DNA from 4 places in the Blautia fusiformis genome. Region 1 is predicted to be linked to each of the others. Evidence: predicted binding sites of a transcription regulator. Region 1 holds the regulator's gene; each other region holds the start of a gene.
The links. Region 1 encodes Rex, which represses fermentation and respiration genes when NADH is low (regulators of the CRP and FNR family bind a similar motif). Its sites were predicted from a motif close to ATTGTTAANTANTTAACAAT; they were not measured.
Positions count from the first base shown of each region.

Region 2: the regulator Rex is predicted to act here: its motif matches at 4,076-4,095, upstream of pckA (phosphoenolpyruvate carboxykinase (ATP)).
Region 3: the regulator Rex is predicted to act here: its motif matches at 3,132-3,151, upstream of LKD46_RS01370 (oxidoreductase).
Region 4: the regulator Rex is predicted to act here: its motif matches at 4,304-4,323, upstream of LKD46_RS05845 (4Fe-4S dicluster domain-containing protein).

Region 1 is NZ_JAJEPT010000007.1:78,352-84,306, reverse strand. Features, by position in the region: gene alr (alanine racemase) at 1-243, opposite strand, end outside; gene LKD46_RS07920 (bifunctional ADP-dependent NAD(P)H-hydrate dehydratase/NAD(P)H-hydrate epimerase) at 240-1,757, opposite strand; gene LKD46_RS07915 (redox-sensing transcriptional repressor Rex) at 1,819-2,466, opposite strand; gene abc-f (ribosomal protection-like ABC-F family protein) at 2,681-4,597, shown strand; gene LKD46_RS07905 (pyridoxamine kinase) at 4,628-5,494, opposite strand; gene pdxR (MocR-like pyridoxine biosynthesis transcription factor PdxR) at 5,587-5,955, shown strand, end outside.
Region 2 is NZ_JAJEPT010000010.1:9,255-15,209, reverse strand. Features, by position in the region: gene LKD46_RS09670 (rhodanese-like domain-containing protein) at 1-131, opposite strand, end outside; gene LKD46_RS09665 (hypothetical protein) at 244-447, opposite strand; gene LKD46_RS09660 (cation diffusion facilitator family transporter) at 753-1,682, opposite strand; NiCo riboswitch at 1,884-2,013, opposite strand; gene pckA (phosphoenolpyruvate carboxykinase (ATP)) at 2,310-3,914, opposite strand; gene LKD46_RS09650 (threonine/serine exporter family protein) at 4,236-5,564, shown strand; gene LKD46_RS09645 (DUF4866 domain-containing protein) at 5,661-5,955, opposite strand, start outside.
Region 3 is NZ_JAJEPT010000001.1:269,048-275,002, reverse strand. Features, by position in the region: gene LKD46_RS01400 (alanine/glycine:cation symporter family protein) at 1-330, opposite strand, end outside; gene LKD46_RS01395 (hypothetical protein) at 323-505, opposite strand; gene LKD46_RS01390 (EutP/PduV family microcompartment system protein) at 635-1,165, opposite strand; gene LKD46_RS01385 (BMC domain-containing protein) at 1,184-1,615, opposite strand; gene LKD46_RS01380 (BMC domain-containing protein) at 1,627-1,992, opposite strand; gene LKD46_RS01375 (NUDIX hydrolase) at 2,334-2,837, opposite strand; gene LKD46_RS01370 (oxidoreductase) at 3,195-5,192, shown strand; gene LKD46_RS01365 (shikimate dehydrogenase) at 5,415-5,955, shown strand, end outside.
Region 4 is NZ_JAJEPT010000005.1:28,569-34,523, forward strand. Features, by position in the region: gene LKD46_RS05825 (formate--tetrahydrofolate ligase) at 1-214, shown strand, start outside; gene LKD46_RS05830 (cyclodeaminase/cyclohydrolase family protein) at 313-942, shown strand; gene LKD46_RS05835 (bifunctional 5,10-methylenetetrahydrofolate dehydrogenase/5,10-methenyltetrahydrofolate cyclohydrolase) at 957-1,808, shown strand; gene LKD46_RS05840 (glucosaminidase domain-containing protein) at 1,830-2,591, shown strand; gene LKD46_RS05845 (4Fe-4S dicluster domain-containing protein) at 2,652-4,160, opposite strand; gene LKD46_RS05850 (complex I 24 kDa subunit family protein) at 4,560-5,039, shown strand; gene LKD46_RS05855 (NADH-quinone oxidoreductase subunit NuoF) at 5,036-5,955, shown strand, end outside.

The sequences.
Region 1 (5,955 bases):
AGGCTTGGTGATCCCTGCATGCCGAAGTTCCAGTGCCTCCTCTGCAGTAGCTGTTGCAAATCCCCAGATATAGTCATAGTCCTGGATCAGACGGGCAATAGCTCTGGCACCATGGCCATAACCGTCCGCCTTGATCACAGCGATGATCTTTGTCCCTTCTTTGACATTTTTATGCATTTCCTCAAAATTGTGGGCAATGGCATCCAGTGATACCAGTGCTTTTACTCTCTCGTATTTTTTCATAATTCCGACTCCTCTTCACCTATAGCTAATGCCTTGGGCAGATATTCTATGATATCTCCTGCCAGCATACTGCGCTTTCCTTTTTCAGCGGCTGCAAGATCACCGCAAAGTCCGTGAAGATAAACACCTAACGCGGCCTTTAAAACCATGGGAGGCTGTTCCTCCGTTTTCAGATACATACATAACACTGCTGCCAGGATCCCGGAAAGCACATCTCCGCTTCCTGCAGTTGCCATTCCGGAATTACCGGAAAGATTCAGATACATCTGGCTTTTCTCATCTGCGATCACCGTACATGCATCCTTCAATACGCACACAGAGCCTGTTTCCGCAGCACATTTCAGTGCAATATCTGCGATCTCATGCTGGATCTCCTGGATCGTTCTGCCACTGAGCCGGCTCATTTCTCCGATATGCGGTGTCAGGACTACATGCTCTCCCAGATACTGATACCACTGTGGATGTGCAGCCAGAAGGTTCAGGCCGTCCGCATCCAGGATCAGCGGCTTTTTCTCCCGGGCAGCCGCCGTGAGAAACCACTGTTCTCTCTCACGGCTGGCCACTGATGTTCCAAGTCCCGGTCCGATCACGATCACATCACACCAGGATAGAAGCTGTTCATTGGATTCCTGATCAAAGCGGCTGCAGACCATAGCCTCCGGAAGGAGTATCTGCAGTGGGATCCTGTTGGCTTCCACAGTCTGGATCTTTACCATTCCCGCACCGGCACGAAGTGCTGCACTGGCGCTTAAATAAGCGGCTCCGCACATTCCCTCACTTCCGGTCACAAAGAGCACTTTTCCGAAGGTACCCTTGTTTCCGCCGGGATCACGTTCCGGAAACAGCTTCAGATCTTTATTTTCCAGACAGGCGGCAGATGCAGTCACAGCTTCTTGCTCATAGATCCCGATATCGGCGGTAACGATCCTTCCTGCATACAGTCTTCCCGGATAAAAGCAAAGACCTCTTTTCCGGTAGGCAAATGTGACAGTCAGATCGGCGCTGAAGGCAATTCCCATTTCCAGGCCAGTATCTCCGTTCACTCCTGACGGGATGTCAACTGCGATCTTTTTGGCCCTCGCACTGTTCATCTCATGGATGATATCAGCATAATGCCCCTCGATCGGACGCGTCAGGCCTACCCCAAACACGGCATCTACTATAGTAGTATATTCACTCCACTGCGGGTTATTCACCTCCGGGACACGATAACCGGAAGCGATCTTATACTGAAGAGCAGTCTCTCTGGTCATTTTATCTTTGTTTCCGACCATATAAAACTCTACCCGGATCCCCTTCAGATGGAACAATCTGGCAACAGCGATACCGTCACCGCCATTATTTCCGCTTCCGCAGACTACCAGGATCCTTTCGTCCTTCTGGAGATACTTTTCTGTTTCCTCTACCACCTTCAGTGCTGCCCGCTCCATCAGAACCTCGGAGGGAACTCCGATCTCACGGATCGTTGTGGAGTCCAGATCCTTCATTTCTTTGCAGGTAACAAGCTTCTTCATTCTGTCTTCTGCCTCCCCTCTGTCATAGAGAAAGCTGCCGTTTCCGGCAGCTTAACAATTCTTACTTATCCACATGTTCCTGCCTGTATTTACTGAGATTATAAGACAGTGTCATCAGACTCTCGGAAAGATGAACGTTCTCTACGATCACATCATCCGGTGTCTCAAGATCGAGATGTGCAAAATTCCAGATTGCCTTGATCCCGTTCTCCACCAGGATATCCGCCATTTCCTTGGCTTTATTCTTGGGAAGTGTCAGAATCGCGATCTCCACGTTATTCTCTCTCAGGAAAAACGGAAGCTCACTGAGCATTTGGATCTCAAGTCCACGGACTGCGATGCCCTCAAGCACAGGATTTACGTCAAAGATACCAACCAGCCTGAACCCGCGCTTCTCAAAATCCACATAATTGGCAAGTGCCTGTCCCAGATTACCGGCACCCAGGATGATCATCGGATGAACGGTATCCAGTCCCAGGATCTTACCGATCTCTGTATAAAGATAGTGTACATTATAGCCATACCCCTGCTGCCCAAAACCGCCAAAATTATTAAGATCCTGACGGATCTGAGAAGCTGTGGTATGCATCTTCTTACTTAATTCATTGGAAGAAATACGTTCTACATTATCTTCCATCAGCTCTCCTAAGTAGCGGTAATAGCGTGGCAGACGCTTAATCACCGCTTTCGAGATTTGTTTTGTCTCCACGATAGTTTTCCTCCTTACCTTACACTAGGTTAATTATAACGAATTGACATTTTCCTGTCAATTAAAGTTGTCTATTCTGTACAAATTTCTTTATATTTTTTCTAATAATTGATTTTTTCTTTGAAATCCCGGCAGTTTCCGTTATAATAGGTGGAGGATTTTTCCCTGTTCAGACATAAACAGGGGTGATTCTTTATACAGGAGGACAGTTTTTATGATTTTATCATGTCAGAATATATGCAAGGCCTTTGGCGAAAAAGTAATTTTAAATGATGCATCCTTTCACATTGAAGACCGTGAAAAGGCTGCTCTGATCGGCTGCAACGGTGCAGGAAAGACCACACTGCTGCGTATCATCATGCAGGAGCTTTCTGCTGATTCCGGTACCGTGGTGCTTGCCCGGGATAAAAATATCGGCTATCTTGCCCAGTACCAGGATATCCACGGACATCATACCATCTACGAAGAGCTTCTTACCACCAAGCAGCACATCATCGATATGGAACGCCGTATCCGCAATATGGAACAGGAAATGAACACGGTGACCGGTGATGAGCTGAACCGTCTGATGGAAACCTATACCCGCCTGACCCATCAGTTTGAGCTGGAGAACGGATACGCTTACAAAAGTGAGCTGACCGGTGTCTTAAAGGGTCTCGGCTTCACGGAGGAAGATTATGACAAGCAGATTGAAACTCTTTCCGGCGGTCAGAAAACCCGCGTGGCGCTGGGCAAGATGCTTCTTTCCAAGCCGGATATCCTGCTTCTGGATGAGCCAACCAATCACCTGGATATGGAAAGCATATCCTGGCTGGAAACTTATCTTCTGAATTATCCGGGAGCTGTTTTTATCGTCTCCCATGACCGTTATTTTCTGGATAAGGTGGTCACCAAGGTCATTGAGATCGAAGCCGGACAGACCCGCGTATACAGCGGCAACTACTCTGCCTATGCTCTCAAGAAGGCTCAGCTTCGTGACGCACAGTACAAGGCATACTTAAATCAGCAGCGGGATATCAAGCATCAGGAAGCCGTTATCGCCAAGCTGAAATCCTTTAACCGTGAAAAATCCATCAAACGTGCGGAAAGCCGTGAAAAAATGCTGGACCGTGTACAGAGAATTGAAAAACCTCTTGAGCTCCAGGACCGGATGCGTATCTCGCTGGAACCACGGGTGTTAAGCGGAAACGATGTGCTCCACGTGGAAGCGCTTTCCAAGGCCTTTCCGGGACAGACCCTGTTCTCCGATATCTCCTTTGATATCAAACGCGGCGAGCGTGTGGCACTGATCGGAAACAACGGAACCGGAAAGACCACCATGCTGAAGATCATCAACGGTCTTATTGAGGCAGATGCCGGCAAATTTTCCCTTGGTTCCAAGGTGCAGATCGGTTATTACGATCAGGAACATCATGTTCTGCATATGGACAAAACGATTTTCCAGGAGATCTCCGATACTTATCCGACTCTCACAGAGACCGAGATCCGAAATATGCTTGCCGCATTTCTCTTTACCGGAGATGATGTTTTCAAGGAGATCTCCGCACTTTCCGGTGGAGAAAGAGGCCGTGTTTCCCTTGCAAAGCTGATGCTTTCCGAAGCCAACTTCCTGATCCTTGACGAGCCTACCAACCATCTGGATATTGCCTCCAAGGAGATCCTGGAGGAAGCACTGGTCAGCTACACCGGTACAGTCCTTTATGTATCCCATGACCGTTACTTTATCAATCAGACTGCGACCAGGATCATGGAGCTGACAAACCAGGCAGTGGTAAATTACATCGGTGATTATGATTACTATCTGGAAAAGAAGGAGGAGCTGACCAGTACCTATGCACCGGGAAGCACTTCTCCGGAGGCACCTGCAGAAGAAAAAGCGGTTTCCGAGAACAAGCTTTCCTGGCAGCAGATGAAGGAAGAACAGGCAAAGAAACGAAAACGGGAAGCCGAGCTAAAAAAAGTCGAAGCCCGTATCGAAGAGCTGGAAACAAGAGACAGCGAGATCGACGAAACCATGGTCCTTCCGGATGTCTGCACCAATGTAGCGGAATGTACAAAGCTGAGCCGCGAAAAAGCATCCATCGCTGAAGAACTGGAAGAACTTTATGAAAAATGGGAAGAGCTGGCCTGACGGTCAGCTCTTTTTTATCCCCTTATGTTTTTATGGAAGCAGCATGCCGAGATGCTGTTCAAAGCATACACCATCGTTACGGTCTGTTCCTTCCTCCACCGCATCCCGGATCGATGCCGAGATAAAATCCACGGCCAGCTCTGCACAGGTTTTCATGGAATATCTTTTTACCAGCCCTGCACTGAGCACGGATGCAAAAAGATCTCCTGTCCCGGAATAGCTTCCGCCGGATTTCTCTGCAAATACCCAGGAGCTGTTTCCGTTTTCCAGGACAAGATTCCCCATTTTCAGAGGCTGCCCCTCCTCCCTGTGATCCACTCCGGTGATCACAACGGCAGGAAGTGAAAATTTCCGGGCAAGTCCGCACCCGATCTCCCGGATTTCTTCCATCCGCCGGGCCTCTGATGCCTTTTGCAGTTCCTTCCAGATCTCCTCCATTTTTTCTTTTCCGTAGAGAAGAAGGAGGGCTTCCGTAAGGTTCGGTGTGATCACATAGGAACGACGTGTCAGTTCGCAGAACCGGCTACGAAGCTCTTCTGTATAGATCGGATAAACCGCGCCGTCATCCCCCATCACCGGATCTGTAAGGATCAGAGTATCCTTCCCTGCAAACGCATCCATAAATTTCAGGATCCTGTCTGCCTGCTTATCGTCAGAAAGAAATCCTGTATAGATCCCATCCGGGAAAAATCCTCTTTTTTTCCACTGCTCCATATATGGTTCCATATGCTCTGTGAAATCCTCACAGAAATAACTTTCATAACCGGTCTGGTTGCTTAAAACAGCGGTGGGAAGTGGACACGCCTGGACTCCCATCACCGAGATCACCGGGATCGCTGCTGTCAGTGAACATTTCCCCAGCCCGGAAAGATCATTGATCACTGCTATTTTTTTCATGGTAATTCTCCAGTCTTGAGTTTTTTTCTGTAATATTATAGAATGAACTGTCAGGTTTACGCAATCATTTTTGGAAGGAAATCATCATACTTATGTTAAATATATCTGCAGAACACAAAAAAGAACACCTTTATCTGGAGGTTTATCACTATTACCGGAAACTGATCCTGGAAGGCCGTCTCCTTCCCGGAAGCAAAATGCCCTCCCTCCGCAAATGCGCCCAGGAGCTGAAGCTGAGCCGTACCACCATCGAAAATGCCTATCTTCTGCTGGCAGCAGACGGCTATATCATCGCCAGGGCACAGAGCGGCTATTATGTCACCGGCATTGCTTCCAAGCAGCATCTGCTTACCCCCGAAAAACAGGATAAGGATATCACGCCCTGCCTTTATGATTTTGCTTCTTCCGGTGTTGACCGGGAAAGCTTCCGTTTTGATCTGTGGCAGCGTTACATCAAAAGT
Region 2 (5,955 bases), on a different contig from region 1:
GGAATATTTACCGCGTTCCGGACATGTCCCCTTCTGTAGGCGGCAGAATCCCGGAGATCTATGATAACAGCGTCGCTGCGCTCCACATAATAATCCAGCATTTTTGCAGAGATAGTTTCGATCTGAAACATGGAAAAAATCTCCTCTTTTTGGTATATTATATGGAAGCTTCCGGGTGAATGTTCCCTTATATGTATTTAAGCGGGAAAAGCCATCTCTGACTTTTCCCGCTTTTCTTATCCTTTAATATCTGTCAGAGCCTCTGTCCTTCTCAGAATCATATTCATCGGAAATTTTGTTTCCGTAGCTGCTTTTGGAACTGTTTCTGGAAGAATTTCCCGAACTGTTCTTAGAGCTGTTTTTCCCGCAGTTTCTGGAAGCACTTTCCCCGTGATTTTTTCCTGCATAATTAGACTCATTTCTGTCTGTTTCGTAATTTTTCGCCATTTGAATTACCTCCTGATGAAGTTGATTTTACGGCTTTCCCAAGCTTTCTGCCGCTTTTTATTACAGGAAATAGTATCCCAAAAAGTTTGGAGATTATTCGCCAAAATCATATTGCTTTTTTTTCCAGTTTATATTATAATCATTCTTGTAAAAAGAATTTACCCTTCAAAAATTTTTTTTACATAACCCCTTATTTAATTATTTATACTCCCCTCGAAACACCCGGTAGCTCCCCTACCGGGTGTTTCTCTATACAAAAACAAGCCGCCGGATGACGATCACAGTCGCTCCGGCAGCTTGTTTTTTTATCCGTTGATCGGATTTACATGCACCATACAGTGCTTTACATCTTTGAATTTATTCTCGATCGTATGATGTACATTTTCCGCAATATCATGTGCATCAAAAAGGGAAATACTTCCATCTGCTGCGATCTCGATATCCACATACATCTTAGATCCGAAAAGACGGGTTTTAAGAAGGTCTACTCTTCTGACGCCCGGTACCTTGAGGATCTCTCTCTTCATGGATTCCTCAGTTTTTGCATCACAGGAATGATCTACCATCTTATCAATGGCATCCCTGAAAATGTCGATCGATGCCTTGGCGATCATAACGCAGATCACGATACTGGCGATCGGGTCCAGGATCGGGTATCCCAGTCTTGCACCTAAAATACCGACAAACGCTCCGATAGAGGAAAGTGCATCTGAACGATGGTGCCATGCATCTGCCATCAGGGCTCCTGAATTGATCTTCTTTGCAGCACCTCTTGTATACCAGAACATCCACTCTTTTACCACAATGGATACCACTGCTGCAATCAGTGCAAGTGTTCCCGGAATGGCAATGGTTCCGCCGGATGTGCTTTTTACGATATCACGGGCACCGGTAATTCCGATCCCGAGACCAGTGACAAGCAGCATTCCTGCAAGGACAATGGAAGAAACACACTCCATTCTTTCATGTCCGTACTGGTGCTCTTTGTCCGATTTCTTTGTAGAAAGACGGACACCGATAATTACGATGAAGGTGCTTCCCACATCTGATGCAGAATGAATGGCATCCGAGATCATCGCTCCTGAATGTGCCACAATACCTGCGATCAGTTTAAATACAGATAATAAAAGGTTTACCAGAATACTGATCCCGGATACCTTCATTGCTGTCTGCTGTTCCCATGAAGCTGTTTTTTCTGTATCATGTATAATTGTTTTGTTTTCTGTGTGTTCCATAAACAGGACCTCCTTTTAAATATATGATCAGGTTCTTCTTATGGCACAACATTTTCCGTGAAAAAACCGGCGGTTCCTTCACTACTCGCTGCAGTGCGATTTTCCGCCGGTGTTCTTTCTTTTATATATATGGATACCTCAACTTCTACCATCTGTACCATCCATATTTTTGCAGTAAAAAAGACATACCTGCGAAACATACACTGTCCCGCAGATATGTCTGAAAGCAAAGTCACATTCCATATCCGCTGCCGCTTCCTGCGGCCCGGCCCCATGCCTTCGGATTAATATTTTCGATTCCGAAAAGCATCGCCTGCTCAGTTTGTACTGTTGATCTCGCATCCTGTTCGAATGTAATGCAGTGCAAAGAGAATTTTTACAGTCTTACTGGTCTCCCGCTTAACTTCTCAGAAAGGATACACCATATGTCCTTTGTTAGTCAAGCCAAAGTTTTTTATTTTACAGGTAGATATCTTCAACTTTCTGTTTATTCCATGTCTGGAAACATGCTTCGCACTGCACAGTTCTATATCAAATAATAAATCCTCAGTTGTTTGTCAAAAAACCGGGAGCGGATAAATCCGCTCCCGGTTAAGTCTACGATCTGTATTCAGTTGGAATGACTGATTATGCCTGCGGGCCAGCTGCAACGAGTGCTTTACCAGCTGCATTTCCTTCATATTTAGCAAAGTTCTTAACGAATCTTGCAGCAAGATCTTTAGCCTTTGTCTCCCACTCTGCAGCATCTGCATATGTGTCACGTGGGTCAAGGATTGCAGGATCTACGCCTGGAAGCTCTGTCGGAACCTCGAAGTTGAAGAATGGGATCTTCTTTGTCGGAGCTTTAAGGATAGATCCGTCAAGGATAGCATCGATGATACCACGAGTATCTTTGATGGAGATACGTTTTCCAGTTCCATTCCATCCTGTGTTAACGAGGTATGCTTTCGCACCACTCTTCTCCATTCTCTTAACGAGCTCCTCAGCATATTTTGTCGGATGAAGCTCAAGGAATGCCTGTCCGAAGCATGCGGAGAATGTAGGAGTAGGCTCTGTGATTCCACGCTCTGTACCAGCAAGCTTAGCTGTGAATCCGGAAAGGAAGTAGTACTGTGTCTGCTCCGGTGTCAGGATAGATACTGGAGGAAGTACGCCGAATGCATCTGCGGACAGGAAGATAACCTCTTTCGCTGCCGGTGCAGAAGATACAGGGCGAACAATGTTCTCGATGTGGTTGATCGGATAAGAAACACGTGTGTTCTCTGTTACGCTCTTGTCAGCGAAGTCGATCTTGCCCTCAGCATCAAGTGTTACGTTCTCAAGAAGAGCGTTTCTCTTGATCGCATTGTAGATGTCCGGCTCAGACTCTTTGTCAAGGTTGATAACCTTAGCGTAGCATCCACCCTCGAAGTTGAATACTCCGTTGTCATCCCAGCCATGCTCGTCATCACCGATCAGAAGACGCTTAGGATCTGTGGAAAGTGTTGTCTTACCTGTTCCGGAAAGACCGAAGAAGATTGCTGTGTTCTCTCCGTTAAGGTCTGTGTTTGCAGAGCAGTGCATGGAAGCGATGCCCTTCAGCGGCAGATAGTAGTTCATCATGGAGAACATACCTTTCTTCATCTCTCCGCCGTACCATGTATTAACGATAACCTGCTCACGGCTTGTAATGTTGAACATTACAGCTGTCTCAGAGTTAAGTCCTAATTCTTTGTAGTTCTCAACTTTAGCCTTGGATGCGTTGTAAACAACGAAATCCGGCTCAAAGTTCTCAAGCTCCTCAGCTGTCGGCTGAATGAACATGTTTGTTACGAAGTGTGCCTGCCATGCAACCTCAACGATGAAACGGATAGCCATACGTGTGTCTTTGTTAGCTCCGCAGAATGCATCTACTACGAAAAGTTTCTTGTTGGAAAGCTCCTTCTTGGCAAGATCTTTAACTGCATTCCATGCTTCCTGAGTTGCCGGATGGTTATCGTTCTTGTACTCATCGGATGTCCACCAAACTGTGTCCTTGGAGTTCTCATCCATAACGATATATTTGTCTTTAGGGGAACGTCCTGTGTAGATACCTGTCATTACATTGACAGCACCAAGCTCACTGACCTGACCCTTCTCAAATCCTTCAAGCTCCGGTTTGGTCTCTTCCTCAAATAATGTCTCGTAGGAAGGATTGTACACGATCTCAGTTGTTCCGGTAATACCATACTTTGTTAAATCGATTTTTGCCATCTTAACATTTACCTCTCTTCTTTAATAGTAATTATGATAGCCACCTACTGCTGCAGGTTTTTGTCATCCTGCCATAGGAATTGGTCATTCCAACATCCCTATCCACAATTATACATAAATTGTACGTAAAAGCAACCAAAAAAATTCATTTTCCGCAAAAAAATGATAAATCTTTAACAGTGACGTTTTGGTACTGTCAGATTTTACTCCATCTATACTTGACTTTTTCAGAATAATGGCTACAATATATCTGATTATAGTTATTATATATATTTATAATAGTAACTATATGATTTTAATATATAGAAAGAAGTGATTTCTATGTCAGATATTCTGATCAAACGTAATCATATGGAAATCCCTTGGCACAACTACGTAAGTACCAAGAACAGCCAGCCCATTACCGAAGCTTCTCTTTCCGAAAAAGCTTCCCTGATCGGCCGTACAGGCATGATGCTTCTCTCCTGTGGGACCGGTGCCTGGCGGGTACGGAGTTCCATGAATACATTGTCAGAAGCACTTGGTATCACCTGTTCCGCAGATATCGGACTGATGTCTATAAGCTACACCTGCTTTGACGGTGAGAGCAGTTTTTCCCATGCACTTAGTCTGACTACCACCGGCGTAAATACTTCCAGACTGAACAGGCTGGAACATTTTGTCAGTGATTTTCCTGCGGAGGGTATCCATATGAGCGGTGAAGCACTGCACAGTCAGTTAGATGAGATCGAGCGGATCCACGGGCTTTATTCCCCTGCCGCCCTGGGACTGGCTTCTGCACTGGCCTGTGGTGCATTTACTTTTCTTCTGGGCGGTGGCCCGCTGGAAATGATCCTGGCTTTTGCAGGCGCAGGCATCGGAAACGCCATCCGCTGCAAGCTTGGCAAGCATCATTTTACTCTGTTTATGTGCATTGCAGTTTCTGTTTCCTCCGCCTGTCTTGTATATGCAGGCTTCCTGAAGCTGGCAGAGCTTCTGTTCCACATTTCCGTCCAGCATGAGGCCGGGTACATCTGTTCCATGCTGTTTATCATTCCGGGCTTTCCGTTTATCACAAGCGGGATCGACCTTGCCAAGCTGGATATGCGTTCCGGTCTGGAACGACTGGCCTACGCCATTATTGTTGTAATGGTGGCTGCTGTCTCTGCCTGGCTGATGGCACTGCTTCTTCATCTGAAGCCTGTGGATTTCCTGCCTCTGGAGCTTTCGGCAGCTCAGAGGATCCTGTTCCGGCTTCTGGCAAGCTTCTGCGGGGTATTCGGCTTTTCGGTCATGTTCAACAGCCCTGTCCGTCTAGCCGCAGCTGCCGCCTTCATCGGCGCACTGTCCAACACTTTGCGTCTGGAGCTTGTTGATCTTGCCGGTTTCCCACCTGCTGCCGCGGCTTTTTTCGGAGCACTGACAGCCGGACTTCTGGCCTCCCTCATTAAAACCAAAGTGGGATATCCCAGGATTTCCATTACCGTGCCATCCATTGTGATCATGGTTCCCGGACTTTATCTCTACCGGGCAATCTACAATCTGGGGATCATGTCCCTGAATGTTTCCGCCTCCTGGTTTGCAGCTGCGATCCTGATCATCGTTGCTCTTCCCCTGGGCCTTATTTTCGCCAGGATCCTTACGGACAAAATGTTCCGCTACTGCACCTGACGGGCATACAAAAAGGACTGCTTTCTGTAGCTTCCGGTCATCAGCTATCCTTCTGATAACCGGAGCAATACAAAAGCAGTCCTTTTTTTGTACATTCTATTTCATTACGATCTCATCAGCAATCCCGATCATTTTTTCCAGGCGGTCCGCAAATTTATGGATGGGTAGAAAAACGCCCAGTCCGTCATAACGTTTGCCACCATCCTCCACAGAATCCTGCCCATAATACACAAAGGCTCTTGGAAGCTTCTTCTGAATTGCCATCATGATATCCCATACAGCCGCATAGGCCTGTGCCTCCGTTTCCTTTTCCTTTATGCTGTCCGGAAGCTCATACACCAGCAGCACACCGATATGTTCGCCCATTTTATACTCTTCAACTTCCATGGTA
Region 3 (5,955 bases), on a different contig from region 1:
GATGACCATGGCAAGAAGCGCTGCGATCCAGAGCCAGAATAATGCCCCAGGTCCTCCTGTTGCAATAGCCGTTGCAACACCGGACATATTGGATACACCAACAGTACCTCCGATCGCAATGGAAATAGCCTGGAACGGTGTCAGGCTCTTTCCGTCATCTCCGCCTTCCTGGCGACGTTCTTTACTGAACATGTTTTTCACAATGTAACCAAAATGGCGAAACTGGAAGAAACCGGAACGTACTGTCAGATATACGCCTGTAGCGAGGATCGTGATCAGCAACGGCAGTCCCCAGAGCCAGTTGGTCAGATTTTCAAATAATTCAAACATCTTTTCCTCTCCTGTCCTTCTTATTTTTTGTCTTTTGCATCCACTCGGAAAATCTGTGTATAGAATATAAAAAATCCCCGGAACATGAAGGCAGATACGGATACCCGGTGTTCCCGACATACAGCTCTTCTGCCATATATCTGCGAGCCCCGTTTCTATCCTCTTTATCCTTCATGCTCTGGGGATCTTACATTTCAGCCCACGAATCTTCCAAACGATGACAGTATATCACAGTTCCGGAGGAATTTCTACTTTTTCTGTTTGAATTTTGTATTTTTATTCATTTTTCGTGAATATTACTATTTTACCGTATGGATTCCGGATACTCCACCCCTTCCGGCATGGAATCCCATTCGTTAAGGCCAAGGCTCTGCTTGAATTTCGCCTGTTCAAGCGTAAGCGTCGGGAGATCATCCTGCAGATAATCCATCAGCTCGCTGATGCCTTCCCTTGTCTTGTTATTTACCATAAAGATCCTCTCACAGCCCATGTTCTCCATCCACTGTCTGACCATGGGAATGTTGGCATGGGGAGAATCCACCTTGGTGATGATCCCGATCAGCGGCCGTAGTAGAAAATTCCTGCTGCCGTCACTAAACAGGTTAAAGGGCTCATTGGCTGCCTGTACAATGGCGATCACATCCGCCTCAAAGGAAAAGCAGGCCAGTCCTACGCTGAAATGCTTGGATTCCGCATATTCTCCCGGTGAATCAATAGTATCTTCATTTGTATTGGTATACTGAGTCTTATGATAATGAAGCTCTTCCCCTTTAAGCGCCTGTGTCAGGGATGTTTTGCCGGCTTCACTTCGACCCATCAGAAAAATTTTTTTCATTTTTTATCCCGTCCTGCCTCAGCTTCTGTGGATCTTACAGACATCGAATTTCAATGTCTCATGGAAAAATCGTACCACTTCCTCCACGGCTGTCATCACTTCCGTAAAACCGCCTGTCAGGATCAGCGTCCCGCAGAAACGATCCATAAATCCTACTTCCACATGAGCTGCCTTCACTGCAACATCTGCCGCAACCACGATTGCCTCCCAGGGTGTGACACGGACCATGCCGATGGCATCTCCTCTGTGATCTTCACCTTCATGAACACCGATATGTAACGCAAGATTCTCATATATCGATCTGTCATTTGGTGTAAAAACATGTGCAAAGGAAAGCTCCTTTCCAGGTACTCTCACCCGGGTCAGCCGAAGTCTTCTTCCCTTAAGGTTCTCATAATCATCATGAAACAGCCTCTCCAGCAGTTCTTCCTTTGTTATCCGTTCTTCCATGGTACACTTCCTTATCTCTTGGTGATATTGCATACTACATATCCCAGAGTATCACGGAAATAATCCACGATCTCCTCCATTGCAGTCTGCACATCGGAAATCTCTCCTGTTATGATCAGTGTTCCTGTAAAACGGTCTGCAAATCCAAGATACACATTACCGCTCTTCACAGCAATATCGGATGCGATCACAGCAGACTCGGAAGGTGTCATGTTCATGATACCAATTGCAGATGATCCATAGTCCACCTGCGGATTCAGTCCAAGCTTCTGATATATGATAGGTGCCGGACCACCCATGATATGGGCAAATGTGATCTCCTTACCGGCTACGGTTTCCTGTACGATTCTGATCTGATCTCTATGTTCATCCGCCATTGATGATTCCTCGCTTTCAAAAATTTCGTATTACAGCATTTTTTTAATTACTGCTATATTCTTCCCGATCGATCTATAGCACTCTCAGAAATTACTGCATCAAGTTCAGCTGTGCAAAACATAATTTGATGCGTCAGATGTTCTCGACGTACGTAATATTCGATAAGCCGGACTCTGTTCATCCGGCTTATAATTTCCCTACGTTAAATTTTACTATCTGAGCCTCTTAATGTCAATACAATTCTTCGAAAATAAGGCAAAAAACAACGTTAATCGAAATATAAATCCACAGAAAACAACATCTATTTCCACATCAGGATAAAAATCATTCAAAAATCTGCTCAGAACTCAAACACCTTCTTAATACTGTCATAATGTAGGAATTTTCCCTCTGCGGCAAACGCCCGGATCTGCTCCAGGGTTGCAAACATATATCCGTCTGTCTCTTCTGTCTGAAGCTTCAGATCCTTATCCTCCACATCCATGACAAAACGGTACACATCCACAAAGTAATTATCTCCTTCCCCCGGGTTCTCTCTTTTATATGTAAAAAGGTATCCGCCCTCTGCCTCACTGGCGTCCAGTCCGGTCTCCTCTTTCACCTCACGGAGTACTGCATCACGGGAAGCCTCTCCTGCCTGGGCTGCACCGCCGGAAACCTCCCACCAGCCCGGAGCCCAGGCCTTTGTCATCACACGTTTAGTAATAAGAAAGGTCTTGTCCGGTCTTGCTACCACGCCCAAAACTGTCAGATGATACTCTCCATCCTTTAAACACCAGTCATTGCGCTTCATAGTTCGTCCTGTCGGTTTCTTATCTGCATCGTAAATATCCCAGAATTCCATTTTATCTATCTCCTGTCTTTTTACAGAACGCGGAAATACAGTCTTACATTTGATCCGTTTCAGCCTGCCCGTTTCTCCGTTTTCTGTATCTTTTTTATTTGTTATGATAACACGTTAAAATCATATATGTAAACCCCTGGATCCGATACCATTTTCCAGTTAGCGTTACCGTTCTACATCTGTTTTTTTCACATTATAAACATGCAAGTACCTGCAGCCTGAAAGATGATACACAAAAATCTATAGATTATTTTTATTATATCGCTCGTATTATGAATTAGTTTTATAGATTATTTTGTTATATAATTAACACAAACAAACGATTCTATTTAAAATAACCAGGGAGGTTTTTTTCAGATGAAGAATGATTATCCGCATATTTTTTCCCCATTAACCGTTAAAAATATGACTATCAAGAACCGTATTGTTATGATGCCGATGGGCACCAACTACGGTGAACAGAACGGCGAAATGAGTTTTCTTCATATCAATTATTATGAGCAGCGTGCGAAGGGTGGCACAGGTCTCATCATCGTAGAGAACGCAAGCATCGATTCCCCGCAAGGCTCCAACGGAACCACACAGCTGCGCATCGACCATGACAACTATCTGCCACGTCTTTTCAAATTCTGTGAAAATATTCATAGATACGGAACAAAGATCGCGATCCAGATCAACCATGCCGGAGCTTCCGCTGTTTCTTCCAGGATCAACATGCAGCCGGTTTCCGCATCTGACGTTCCATCCAAAGAAGGCGGCGAGATCCCGCGACCTCTTTCCAAAGACGAGATCCTTCACATCGTAAAAAAATACGGTGAGGCTGCAAAACGTGCACAGACAGCTGGCTTTGACGCGGTAGAGATCCATGCAGGACACTCCTATCTGATCAGTCAGTTCCTCTCCCCGATCACAAACAAGCGTACCGACGAGTTCGGCGGATCTGTTGAGAACCGTACCCGTTTCTGCCGTATGGTCATCGATGAGGTAAGGAAACAGGTAGGACCTTTCTTCCCGATCATGCTCCGTCTCAGTGCGGATGAGCTGATGGAAGGCGGAAATACACTGGAGGATACTCTGGAATACCTGGATTATCTTCAGGAAGAGGTTGATATCTTTGATGTTTCCTGCGGACTTAACGGTTCCATCCAGTACCAGATCGATGCAAATTATCTCCCGGACGGATGGCGTTCCTACATGGCAAAGGCCGTAAGAGAAAAATTCAACAAGCCATGTATCTCCATGGGTAATGTCCGTGACCCGAAGGTTGCTGAGCGTATCCTGGCTGACGGTGATGCAGACTTGATCGGTATGGGCCGTGGTCTGATCGCAGACCCTGCATGGGTAAACAAGGTTGCCACAGGTCATGAGTGTGACCTCCGCAAATGTATCTCCTGTAACGTTGGCTGTGCCGGAAACCGTATCGGTGTAAACCGTCCGATCCGCTGTACTGTAAACCCATCTGTTCTTGAGGGCGATGTATATAAGAAAAAACATGTAAATAAAAACTGCAACGTAGTCGTTATCGGCGGCGGCACTGCCGGACTGGAAGCTGCCTGTACAGCCGCAGAGGTTGGATGCAATACCTTCCTTCTGGAAAAAGGCAATGAGCTTGGCGGACTTGCATCTCTGATCTCAAAGATCCCTGCAAAGAACCGTCTTGCTGATTTCCCGCACTATCTCATGCATCGTGCTGAACAGCTTGATAATCTTTACATCTTCAAAAACACAGAAGGAACACCGGAAAACATCCGCAAGTTCCATCCGAATATCATCGTAAGCTCCACCGGCTCCGCTCCGCTTCTGCCTCCGATCGCAGGACTGAAGGATCGTATTGACAACGAGAAACATAATATTTATTCTATTCTTGGTATGATCAGCCACATTAATGATTTTCCGAAGGATCTGGAAGGCAAAAAGGTTGTTGTTGTAGGCGGCGGTGCTGTAGGTCTTGATGTTGTGGAATTCTTTGCTGACAGAAACGCAGACATCTCTATCGTTGAGATGATGGATCAGATCGGACGTGATCTTGACCCGGTAAGCAAAAATGACACAAAGACCATGATGAAAAAACACAATGTACATCAGCTTACAAAAACTGCTCTCCTTGAGGTTAAGGATTCTTCCTTCCTTGTCAGGGGCGACGGTGAGCCTTATGAGTTTCCATTTGAGTACGGCTTCGTATGTCTCGGAATGAGAGCTCAGGGACAGCTTTACCAGAACCTCACAGAGGAATTTTCTTCTGAGGATGTTGAGATCATGAACATCGGCGACAGCCAGAGAGCAAGACGAATCATTGACGGTACCCAGGAAGGACGCAATATCCTTACCATTCTTGAGCAGAAGGGATACCTTTAATATTTTTCCGCTATACCCTTTCCGGGAATATTTCAATCCTTCTACCGGAAAGTGTATATAGATCTGTTACAGTTCACTCGGTGATCCGTAACATAGTTTTTCCACGTCTTCCTCCCCCGCAGCCGTCCGGAGAATGTCCGCAACTTCTTCAGATCTATGTGGCGGGAGGTTTAAAAAAGACAAATCTTCATCCAGATTTTACCAATGAGAGGAGTTATTACCATGTCAGAAAGAATCACAGGACATACCGAACTGATTGGTCTTATGGCATATCCGATCCGCCACTCCAGCTCTCCTGCCATGCAGAATGAAGCTTTTGCAAAGCTTGGCTATGATTATGCATATCTTGCATTTGAGATTGGTGCAGACGAGATCGAGGATGCTGTAAAGGCCATCCGTACTCTGAAAATGAGAGGTTCCAACGTTTCCATGCCGAACAAAACTCTGGTAGGCCAGTACCTTGACGAGCTTTCACCGGCAGCAGAAATGTGCGGCGCTGTAAACACCATCGTTAATGATCATGGTCATCTTACAGGCCATATCACAGACGGTATCGGATTTATGGCAGCACTGAAAGACAATAACATCAACGCCATCGGAAAGAAAATGACCATCGTAGGTGCAGGTGGTGCCGCAACTGCTATCGAGATCCAGGCAGCACTTGACGGTGTAGGCGAGATCGTGATCTTCAACCGCAAAGATGAATTCTGGGACCGTGCAGTATCTACGGTAGAAAAGATCAACACCAGAACTTCAAGCCATG
Region 4 (5,955 bases), on a different contig from region 1:
TGCTAAGACACAGTACAGTCTGACTGATGACCAGACAAAGCTTGGTGCGCCGAAAGATTTTGAGGTAACAGTACGTAATCTTAAGATCTCTGCTGGTGCAGGATTTATCGTAGCTCTTACAGGTGAGATCATGACTATGCCAGGTCTCCCGAAAGTACCGGCTGCAACTAAGATTGATGTAGATGAGACCGGAAAGATCACAGGTCTCTTCTAATCACAATATAGGATATGAAACAACCGGAGGGGGCTTTTTATAAGGCCCCCAATGGGCTCTCAGGAGTGCTAAAATAAGAATATAAGGAGGAGAGTCCTATGGGATTTTCTACAAGTACATGTACTGAATTTGTCGAGGTATTAAGCTCCAAGGCACCGGTTCCAGGCGGCGGCGGTGCATCTGCCCTTGTAGCTGCTGTTGGTACAGCTCTTGGAAATATGGTTGGAAGCCTTACTGTCGGTAAGAAAAAATATGCAGATGTAGAAGATGAAATGTGGGAGCTGAAAAAGAAATGTGATCAGCTTCAGAAAGATTTCCTTCATCTGATTGAGAGAGATGCGGAAGTTTTTGAGCCTCTTTCCAAGGCTTACGGAATGCCGAGAGAGACCGAAGAAGAGAAGGCTGAGAAGGCTCGAGTAATGGAAGCTGCCCTCAAGGAAGCATGCTCTGTTCCTATGGAGATCATGGAGAAATGCTGCGAGGCTATTGAACTTATCGTTGAGTTCGGAGCAAAAGGTTCTAAGCTTGCAATTAGTGATGCTGGTGTAGGTGCTGCATTCTGCAAAGCAGCTCTTAAGGGAGCAAGCCTGAATGTGTACATTAACACAAAATCTATGGCTGACCGTGCGTATGCAGAGGAATTAAACAAAAAAGCAGACGCTATGCTTGAGAAATATACAAAGATCGCAGACGAGACATTTGACAGTGTTCTCGGAAGACTGAAATAGGAGGAACCAGACAAATGGCAAAGCAGTTATTAGGTAAAGAAGTAACAGCGGCTCTCAATGAAAAGATCAAAGCGAACGTTGCAGAGCTTCAGGCAAAAGGTGTAGATCCTACACTTTGCATTATCCGTGTTGGTGAGAATCCAAGCGATATTTCCTATGAGAGAGGTGCTACAAAGCGCTGTGAGACTCTTGGTGTTGCATGTGAGAAAATTCTTCTTCCGGAGGATGTTTCCCAGGATGAGCTTCTTGCAACCATCGATAAAGTAAACAAAGATGACAAGATCCATGGAGTTCTTCTGTTCCGTCCGCTGCCAAAACATCTGGATCAGGCAGTGATCGAGAATGCACTTGCAGCAGAGAAGGATGTTGACTGTATGACAGATCTTTCCATGTCTGGTGTATTTACAGGCAAGAAGATCGGATTCCCGCCATGTACACCGCAGGCATGCATGGAGATCCTTGATCACTATGGAATCGACTGCACAGGCAAAAAAGCGGTTGTTATCGGAAGAAGTCTTGTAGTTGGTAAACCGGCTGCCATGATGCTTGTTAAGAAAAATGCGACAGTAACGATCTGCCATACAAGAACCGTTGATATGCCGTCTGTTGCAAAAGAGGCGGATATCGTCATCGTTGCAGCTGGTCGTGCTGGTGTTGTCGGCGCTGATTATGTCAGAGAGGGACAGACCATTATCGATGTTGGTATCAATGTCAATGCAGAGGGTAAGCTTTGTGGTGATGTTGATTATGCGGCAGTTGAGCCAATCGTTGATGCGATCACACCGGTTCCTGGCGGAGTAGGAAGTGTTACAACTTCTGTTCTTGTAGGACACGTAGTTGAAGCAGCAATGAGAAAAGCGCAGTAATAAAGGATTGATTATTGATATATGTACAGATTCCGAAATAGTTTTTGTTTACGGATGATGATGCTTGCAGGCGTTCTGGTATTCGGAACGCCTGTGGGTGTTTTTGCAGAAGAAGCGGATCATTCCATGGAGGGACAGATCTCCAAGCCCCAGCCATCCGGAGAGAGTGATGCAGATAGTTTTGTGGATGATTCCACAGATAATACTTACGGATATTATACGATCATGGGGTGTACCACAGTGACTGGGGAGGATATGGTGGCGCAGTATGAGGCGCAGAATGTGGAATATCCTTCCGGTATCCTGACAGAGGGTGGCGCACCGGACATTGATACGTTTTGCACAATTGTGACAGAGGAAGCGGATGCGGAGGGTGTCCGTGGGGAGGTTGTTTTTGAGCAGGCGATGCTTGAGACCGGTTGGCTTCAGTTTGGCGGAGATGCCAGTGCCGGGCAGTTTAATTTTTCCGGACTTGGGACTACCGGCGGCGGTGTTGCCGGAAATTCCTTTCCGGATGTCAGGACCGGGATTCGGGCTCAGGTACAGCATCTGAAGGCTTATGCGTCTTCGGATGAACTGAATCAGGTCTGTGTGGATAACCGTTTTCAGTATGTGACCCGGGAGAGTGCACCTTATGTGGAATGGCTTGGGATTCAGGAGAATCCTTACGGCGGTGGATGGGCCGCCGGGAGAAGCTATGGATATAAGCTTAGAAGCCTTCTGGCAAATCTGAAAGGTGAGGAATATACCTGGCCGGAGAGCACAGAGGCTGTGGAGAAATGATGAAATGGAGATGTGCGTCTGAATAAAAACAGGCGCACATCTTTTTGTGTCAAAGATTAATTAATTCAATTCCAGATTTTCAAGTTCCTGAGATGGAATCTTAGGGTCTGAGCCATCTACATATTTCTTGAGTGCTTTGGAGGTTTTTGCGAAGCCGGCATTGGTTCCTGCACCGCCGATGCAGCCTCCCGGACAGGCCATTCCTTCGATCATGCAGTTTTTGATCTTGCCGGCTTTGGCCAGAGTGAGAACTTTTTTGCACTCAGCGAGGCTTTCAGCGTGTTCGATGTGGACGGGGACATCAGGATAATATTCCTTCAGACAGGCTTCAATGGCACCAGCTACGCCGCCGGCGATGGCGTATCCTCGTCCTGCGGCGGTTGCGGCCTGGGTTTCTTCCGGAATATCCTCGCATGCAGATGGAATGATATCTTTGGCATCGAACAATCCCCAAAGTTCTTCGAAAGTGATAACAAAATCCACATCACTTCTTACGGAATGGCGCATGGCTTCCAGTTTCTTGGAGGCGCATGGTCCGATGAATACTACTTTCGCATTGGGATGTTCTTTTTTTACAATGCGGGCAGTTGCCACCATCGGGGTCAGTTCCTGTGAGATGTTGTCAATCATAGCCGGGAAGTATTTCTTCGCCATTACAGACCATGACGGACAGCAGGAGGTAAGCAGGAACGGGAGATTGCCGGTGGCTACTTCTTTTGCATAATGATGGGCCTCGGAAATACAGCCGATGTCTGCGCCGAGTGCTACTTCATAAATATTGGAAAATCCAAGCTGAGTTAAAGCAGAGCGGAATTTACCGGGAGTTACATCTTCACCGAACTGATTGATGTAAGCTGGTGCAATTTCTGCAATAATCTCAGTTCCCTCACGGAGGGCATGTGCCAGCTGGAAAATCTGGGATTTATCAGAGATGGCACCGAATGGGCAGCTGACCATACACATACCGCAGGATACACATTTATCCTGGTTGATGGAAGCGCGTCCCTGTTCATCGCTTTCGATGGCTTTTACACCGCAGGCGCGTTCGCAGGGACGTTCTTTATGGGCGATGGCGTCGTAGGGACAGACAGCTTTGCATCTTCCGCAGTGAATGCATTTGTCCTGGTCGATGAAGGATTTTCCGTTTACCATGGAAATGGCGCCTTTGGGGCAGGTGAGTAAACAGGGATGTGCAACACAGCCGCGGCACATGTTGCTGACTTCGTATTTGTTGGATTCGCATGCGGAACATGCGGAAGGAATCACCTGCATAAGAGGTGGTTCATAATATTTTTCATCAATATTGCTGGCTTTTACGCCATCAGTAAGATGTACAGAACGGTTCTCCGGGCGGAGGGAAAGTCCCATGGCCAGACGGACACGTTCACTTGCAACAGCTCTTTCACGATAGATGCTCTCGCGGTATTTCGCACGTTCTTCTACAATATTGTAAGGAATGGATTCGATATCGTGGATAAGGGATTCGTCCGTGGATTCAAATCCGATCTTTGCAATTTCTGTAAAAATTTTTCGCCGGATCTGTTTAACTGGTGTGTCGAGATTTCGCATAAATGTTCTCCTTTTCAAAAAATGATTAAAATGTTTTCCACGCACTTTTTATTCATCTTATAGTAATTGAGAAATAAAATCAACAATAGGAAATGTTTTTTTAGCAGAAACAAAAAAAGAATATTTGTTTCTTTATTGTCATGAATGTTAAAAAATGCACATTTATTATAAAAAATAGATGCAAAACCAGTAAGACGTTGTAAACTTTCTAATATATTCTGAAAAAAACGAAAAAATATCTTGTGAAAAATGACGATATAAGTTATAATTAAAAGCACGAAAATAGTGCAATATAATGATAGGCACGTAAATGAGGCACTGACAGAGTGTTAAAGCATTAACCTGTAGTGGAACAGGTTGATCAAGTGGAAAATCTATGAGAAACAAGGAGGGAACCGAATGTTAGACCAGACGTATTACAGGAAAACGGACGAGATCATCGAGCACTACGGCCGGAAAGCTGCATCACTGATTCCGATCATGCAGGATATTCAGGCTGAGTACCGTTATCTTCCGGGAGAGCTTCTTACTTATGTTGCGGAACAGATTGGTGTAAAAGAAGCGAAGGCGTACAGTGTAGCTACTTTCTATGAGAACTTTTCCTTTGAGCCGAAGGGCAAGTACATCATCAAGGTATGTGACGGTACTGCCTGTCATGTACGTAAGTCCATGCCTGTAAAGGAAGCAATGCTGAAGGAGCTTGGACTGAGTCATAAGAAGCATACTACAGATGATATGATGTTTACCGTTGAGACAGTCTCCTGTCTTGGTGCCTGCGGACTTGCACCGACACTGACTGTAAATGATGAAGTTCACCCGAAGATGACTCCTGAGAAGGCTGTTGAGCTTTTAAATGAATTGAGAGGTGAGAGCGTATGAGTATAACCAGTATGGAAGATCTGAAAAACAAACAGGCTGAGGTTAAGAAGAATCTTGATGGCTATACCTGCCGTGTTCTCGTCTGTTCCGGTACCGGATGTATTGCTTCCGGTGCTCAGAAGATTTATGAAGAAATGTCAAGACTTTGCGAGGGAATCGAGGGCGTTGCAGTTGAGATGCAGAAGGATGTTCCTCATGTAGGAATCGTTAAGACCGGATGCCAGGGCTTATGTGAGCTTGGTCCTCTTATGAGAATTGAGCCATATGATTATCAGTATGTACATGTTCAGGTAGATGACTGTCGCGAGATCGTAGAGAAGACCGTGATCTGCGGACTGCCTGTTGAGCGTCTGTTTTATCGTCATGATGATGAGGCCTGTCCGCATCCGAGTGACATTCCGTTCCTGAACCAGCAGACAAGGATCGTTCTTGAGAACTGTGGCAAGATCGATGCAGAGTCCATTGATGAATATATTTCCGTAGGCGGCTTTTCCGCAATGGCGAAGGCGTTCTTTGAAATGACCCCACAGGATGTTATTGATGAGATCACGAAGTCCGGCCTCCGCGGCCGTGGCGGTGCAGGTTTCCCTGCAGGCAAGAAATGGTCACAGGTTGCACGCCAGCCGGAAAAAGTCCGTTATGTAGTATGTAACGGTGATGAGGGTGACCCGGGAGCATTTATGGATGGCTCTGTAATGGAAGGTGATCCTTACAAGATGATCGAGGGTATGGTGATCGCTGCCTATGCAGTAGGTGCAGAGGATGGTTATATTTATGTACGTGCCGAGTATCCTCTTTCTGTACAGAGACTCCGGATGGCCATTGAGCAGGCAGAGTCCTATGGCCTTCTTGGCGATAATATCCTTGGTTCCGGTATCAATTTCCACTTACATATCAATCGCGGTGCCGGAGCGTT